2 regions of the Mesobacillus sp. S13 genome follow, and region 2 is predicted to be linked to the other one. Evidence: a T-box and tRNA genes for the amino acid it is inferred to sense, from the RefSeq annotation. Region 2 holds a T-box; the other holds one or more tRNA genes.
The links. A T-box is a leader RNA that pairs with one kind of tRNA and senses whether it is charged. The one in region 2 lies ahead of alaS (alanine--tRNA ligase), so its partner is inferred to be a tRNA-Ala.
Positions count from the first base shown of each region.

Region 1: it encodes a tRNA-Ala, which carries the amino acid that the T-box ahead of alaS (alanine--tRNA ligase) is inferred to sense. The anticodon was not compared.

Region 1 covers NZ_CP084622.1:32,936-36,142, reverse strand. The annotation lists rRNA gene LGO15_RS00180 (23S ribosomal RNA) at 1-1,204, opposite strand, end outside; tRNA gene LGO15_RS00175 (tRNA-Ala) at 1,331-1,406, opposite strand; tRNA gene LGO15_RS00170 (tRNA-Ile) at 1,422-1,498, opposite strand; rRNA gene LGO15_RS00165 (16S ribosomal RNA) at 1,606-3,155, opposite strand.
Region 2 covers NZ_CP084622.1:3,389,687-3,392,893, reverse strand. The annotation lists gene LGO15_RS17440 (hypothetical protein) at 11-202, shown strand; gene LGO15_RS17435 (YrzQ family protein) at 236-361, shown strand; gene LGO15_RS17430 (AI-2E family transporter) at 530-1,609, shown strand; T-box leader at 1,674-1,885, shown strand; gene alaS (alanine--tRNA ligase) at 1,961-3,207, shown strand, end outside.

The DNA of each region.
Region 1 (3,207 bases), 1.4 Mb from region 2:
TTCGGTGATACGTTTAGCCCCGGTACATTTTCGGCGCAGAGTCACTCGACCAGTGAGCTATTACGCACTCTTTAAATGGTGGCTGCTTCTAAGCCAACATCCTGGTTGTCTAAGCAACTCCACATCCTTTTCCACTTAACGTATACTTTGGGACCTTAGCTGGTGGTCTGGGCTGTTTCCCTTTTGACTACGGATCTTATCACTCGCAGTCTGACTCCCACGGATAAGTCTTTGGCATTCGGAGTTTGTCTGAATTCGGTAACCCGATGAGGGCCCCTAGTCCAAACAGTGCTCTACCTCCAAGACTCTTACAACGTGAGGCTAGCCCTAAAGCTATTTCGGAGAGAACCAGCTATCTCCAAGTTCGATTGGAATTTCTCCGCTACCCACACCTCATCCCCGCACTTTTCAACGTGCGTGGGTTCGGGCCTCCAGTTGGTGTTACCCAACCTTCACCCTGGACATGGGTAGATCACCTGGTTTCGGGTCTACGACCACATACTCATTCGCCCTATTCAGACTCGCTTTCGCTGCGGCTCCGTCTTCTCAACTTAACCTTGCATGTAATCGTAACTCGCCGGTTCATTCTACAAAAGGCACGCCATCACCCATGAACGGGCTCTGACTACTTGTAGGCACACGGTTTCAGGATCTCTTTCACTCCCCTTCCGGGGTGCTTTTCACCTTTCCCTCACGGTACTGGTTCACTATCGGTCACTAGGGAGTATTTAGCCTTGGGAGATGGTCCTCCCAGCTTCCGACGGGATTTCTCGTGTCCCGCCGTACTCAGGATCCACTCAGGAGGGAACGAAGTTTCAACTACAGGGTTTTTACCTTCTCTGACGGGCCTTTCCAGACCACTTCATCTACCCCGTTCCTTTGTAACTCCATGTAGAGTGTCCTACAACCCCAAGAGGCAAGCCTCTTGGTTTGGGCTATGTCCCGTTTCGCTCGCCGCTACTCAGGGAATCGCGTTTGCTTTCTCTTCCTCCGGGTACTTAGATGTTTCAGTTCCCCGGGTCTGCCTTCAATACCCTATGTATTCAGGTAAAGATACTGTTCCATTACGAACAGTGGGTTTCCCCATTCGGAAATCTCCGGATCAAAGCTTACTTACAGCTCCCCGAAGCATATCGGTGTTAGTCCCGTCCTTCATCGGCTCCTAGTGCCAAGGCATCCACCGTGCGCCCTTTCTAACTTAACCTAAAAGGTCATTTCTCTAATTGAATAGAGAGAAAACTAAAATGGCGATCACTCGGTTTTTCTTGGTTCTTCTTACTTACGATTATCTAGTTTTCAAGGAACAAATGCATGTGCTATAAAAGCGACATGGTGGAGCCTAGCGGGATCGAACCGCTGACCTCCTGCGTGCAAGGCAGGCGCTCTCCCAGCTGAGCTAAGGCCCCATTATGAAAGATATATGGTGGGCCTAAGTGGACTCGAACCACCGACCTCACGCTTATCAGGCGTGCGCTCTAACCAGCTGAGCTATAGGCCCATATATCATATAGAGAGGAATTACTCCCTCAAAACTAAACAAACAAGCAGTCAACAGTACGAACCAGAAGGTTCGCATTCCGATTGCCATTACGGCAATATCCTTAGAAAGGAGGTGATCCAGCCGCACCTTCCGATACGGCTACCTTGTTACGACTTCACCCCAATCATCTGTCCCACCTTAGGCGGCTGGCTCCAAAAGGTTACCCCACCGACTTCGGGTGTTACAAACTCTCGTGGTGTGACGGGCGGTGTGTACAAGGCCCGGGAACGTATTCACCGCGGCATGCTGATCCGCGATTACTAGCGATTCCGGCTTCATGCAGGCGAGTTGCAGCCTGCAATCCGAACTGAGAATGGATTTATGGGATTGGCTCGACCTCGCGGTTTTGCAGCCCTTTGTTCCATCCATTGTAGCACGTGTGTAGCCCAGGTCATAAGGGGCATGATGATTTGACGTCATCCCCACCTTCCTCCGGTTTGTCACCGGCAGTCACCTTAGAGTGCCCAACTGAATGCTGGCAACTAAGATCAAGGGTTGCGCTCGTTGCGGGACTTAACCCAACATCTCACGACACGAGCTGACGACAACCATGCACCACCTGTCACTCTGTCCCCCGAAGGGGAACGCCCTATCTCTAGGGTTGTCAGAGGATGTCAAGACCTGGTAAGGTTCTTCGCGTTGCTTCGAATTAAACCACATGCTCCACCGCTTGTGCGGGCCCCCGTCAATTCCTTTGAGTTTCAGCCTTGCGGCCGTACTCCCCAGGCGGAGTGCTTAATGCGTTTGCTGCAGCACTAAAGGGCGGAAACCCTCTAACACTTAGCACTCATCGTTTACGGCGTGGACTACCAGGGTATCTAATCCTGTTCGCTCCCCACGCTTTCGCGCCTCAGCGTCAGTTACAGACCAGAGAGCCGCCTTCGCCACTGGTGTTCCTCCACATCTCTACGCATTTCACCGCTACACGTGGAATTCCGCTCTCCTCTTCTGCACTCAAGTTCCCCAGTTTCCAATGACCCTCCCCGGTTGAGCCGGGGGCTTTCACATCAGACTTAAGGAACCGCCTGCGCGCGCTTTACGCCCAATAATTCCGGACAACGCTTGCCACCTACGTATTACCGCGGCTGCTGGCACGTAGTTAGCCGTGGCTTTCTGGTCAGGTACCGTCAAGGTACCGGCAGTTACTCCGGTACTTGTTCTTCCCTGACAACAGAGCTTTACGACCCGAAGGCCTTCATCGCTCACGCGGCGTTGCTCCGTCAGACTTTCGTCCATTGCGGAAGATTCCCTACTGCTGCCTCCCGTAGGAGTCTGGGCCGTGTCTCAGTCCCAGTGTGGCCGATCACCCTCTCAGGTCGGCTACGCATCGTTGCCTTGGTGAGCCGTTACCTCACCAACTAGCTAATGCGCCGCGGGCCCATCTGTAAGTGACAGCCGAAACCGTCTTTCAGCTTTCCCTCATGTGAGGGAAAGGATTATCCGGTATTAGCTCCGGTTTCCCGAAGTTATCCCAGTCTTACAGGCAGGTTGCCCACGTGTTACTCACCCGTCCGCCGCTGATCTTCAAAAGCAAGCTAATGAAGATCCGCTCGACTTGCATGTATTAGGCACGCCGCCAGCGTTCGTCCTGAGCCAGGATCAAACTCTCCAAGAAAGAGTTATGAGTTAGCTCATAAAGTTAAAACGTTGGCTCATGTTCTTCTATA
Region 2 (3,207 bases):
GGTGTCCCTTATGTTAAGTTGTCCCAATTGCAGGAGCAAGGATATCGGTAAAATTGGCATCAACCAATATTACTGCTGGAATTGCTTCATCGAACTGTCTCTGAATAAAGGCTTGATCCATACCCATCAAGTCGAAGAAGATGGAACATTGAGCTCACTTGATGATTTATTTGAAGAAGATCAACGTCAATACGGCATATAAAATAAATCGAAGAGGTGAAGCACATTGAATAAAATGTTAACCTCCGTAATTGCTTTTGGTGCTGGCATGGCAGCGTACAACTATACGTCTAACAATAATATGATGTCTGGCAGGAAGATGAAAAAGCTAGGCAAGAAGATGACCAAAGCTTTATTTTAAGATGTAGCGACAGTCTTAACTTTAAACCCCTGTGATTTTTACAGGGGTTTTTTACTACTTTGAATGCAGTGTGAACGTTCTAATAAGCATTAAAATACCTACAGACAGACTAAAATGCATAATCCACCGCCTTTCTTTCAAGAATAAACAGGAAGGAGGGTGAAGATGATGAATATCCAGATGAAATGGTATTACCGGCTTGGATTCCTTCTCCTTTTATTCATTGTGCTTTTTGTTTTCATCAAATTGCAGGCCATATGGGTTCCGTTTTTGGAAATTTTGATTTCGCTGCTTGTGCCTTTTTCTGTGGCTGCCTTCATTACATATCTCCTCCACCCTATTGTGGAAGCCCTTCACCAAAGAGGGCTTCATCGCGGAGTTTCGATCTTGGTCATCTATATTTTATTTTTTGGCGGAGCTGGTTTTGCTTTTTACAAAGGGATACCAGCAATGATCCGTCAGCTGGGCGATTTAGCGGAGAATGCGCCGTATTTTGCCGAGCAATATAGGCAAATGGTCAATAACATTGTTGATCAGACCTCCACTTGGCCGGCAGGGATACATGAGAGGATCGAGGATGGAATTACCCGGATGGAACAATGGCTTGATGGAGTGCTCGCTGGTACGATGACATTCCTGATGGATATCATTAATTCAATTTTGACGATTGCAGTGATCCCATTTATCGCTTTTTACATGCTGAAGGATTTCGATGTCATGAAAAAAGCGGCCTGGTATCTGACGCCCCGGCAGTGGAGGCAGCCAGGCACAAAGTTCCTGCATGAGGTCGATAAGTCTCTCGGAAGCTATATCCGTGGGCAGCTGCTCATTTGCCTAATCATTGGTGTCCTTTCCTCCTTGTTTTTTTGGATGGCAGGCATCAAGTATTCGCTGCTATTAGGAGCGATAGTCGGGATCACGAATGTGATTCCATATTTCGGGCCCATCATTGGAGCGATTCCGGCTGTGATCATCGCAGCAACAATGTCTGTGAAAATGGTGCTTCTTTCACTCGTAATTGTCTTTTCACTGCAGTTTCTCGAGGGAAATATCTTGTCCCCGCTCATTGTCGGTAAAAGCCTGCATATGCATCCGCTGATGATCATGTTTGCGCTGCTGGCGGGAGAAGAGATAGGCGGCATCCTTGGCCTTATTCTTGCCGTTCCTGTCCTGGTGGTCCTAAGAGCGGCACTCATTCATGCAAAAGACCATATCATACTTGAGAGAAAGAAAGAGCGTCCCTCGTAATTTTTGCCAAGTCGTTTGACAAAGTGCAACAGGCTATATATAATTCGGCTATAGATTAATAATTCGAAAAATGTAGAAGGAACGAGTATGTTATAGACCATCGTCCAGAGAGGGATTCCCAGGCTGAGAGAATTCCCGGTGAAGGATAACAGAAGGCTATTCCGGAGTGCAGGCAAAACCTGCCGTAGCAGCTGCGTTAAAGCGTTTTTGAGAGATGGGCGCACGACTTTGCGTCCATAATCAGGGTGGTACCGCGAGCAAGCTCTCGTCCCTGTCCAGGGATGAGGGCTTTTTTTGTTGCCTAAAATCCCTGAAAGCTTAAATTTCATTTGGGTTTAGGAGGTTAGTTTTATGAAAAAACTGACAGGTGCTGAAATCAGGAAAATGTATCTGGATTTCTTTAAGGAAAAGGGCCACGCAATTGAGCCGAGTGCATCGCTTGTCCCTCATGATGATCCTTCCCTTCTTTGGATCAACAGTGGTGTAGCGACATTGAAAAAGTATTTTGATGGCCGTGTGATTCCGGCAAACCCGCGTATCACTAATGCGCAAAAATCGATTCGTACAAACGATATCGAAAATGTCGGAAAGACAGCGCGCCACCACACATTCTTTGAGATGCTTGGAAACTTCTCGATCGGTGACTATTTCAAGGTAGAAGCAATTGAATTTGCATGGGAATTCCTTACGGATGAAAAATGGATTGGTTTTGATCCTGAAAAGCTTTCCGTGACCATTCATCCGGAGGACGACGAAGCATTCAATATCTGGAGAGAGAAAATCGGTGTTCCTGAAGAACGCATCATCCGCCTTGAGGGGAACTTCTGGGATATCGGTGAAGGTCCAAGTGGTCCGAACACAGAAATCTTCTATGACAGAGGGCCTGAGTATGGCAATGACCCTGAAGATCCAGAACTATATCCTGGAGGGGAAAATGATCGTTATTTAGAGGTTTGGAATCTTGTGTTCTCTGAATTCAACCATAATCCTGACGGAACATACACTCCGCTGCCGAAGAAAAATATTGATACAGGCATGGGGCTTGAGCGTATGGCTTCTGTCGTACAGGACGTTCCGACAAACTTTGAAACAGATTTGTTCATGCCAATCATCAATGCGACTGAAGAAATCTCCGGTGAAAAATACGGACAGTCCAAAGAGAAGGATGAAGCATTTAAAGTAATTGCCGATCACATCCGTACGGTAGCCTTTGCTGTCGGTGACGGTGCACTTCCTTCGAATGAAGGCCGAGGCTATGTACTTCGCCGTTTATTGCGCCGCGCTGTACGTTATGCGAAAAAGCTGGACATCAACCGTCCATTCATGTACGAGCTTGTGCCTGTTGTTGGCGAAATCATGCATGACTTCTATCCTGAAGTAAAAGAAAAGACAGAGTTCATCCAGAAGGTCATCAAGAATGAAGAAGACCGTTTCCATGAAACGCTCAACGAAGGCCTTGCGATTCTTTCCGAGCTGATCAAGAAGGAGAAAGAAAAAGGCAGTGGCATGGTTCAGGGTGCGGATGTCTTCCGTCTATATGACACATATGGATTCCCTGTTGAATTAACAGAAGAATATGCTGAAGAAGAAGGCTTGAA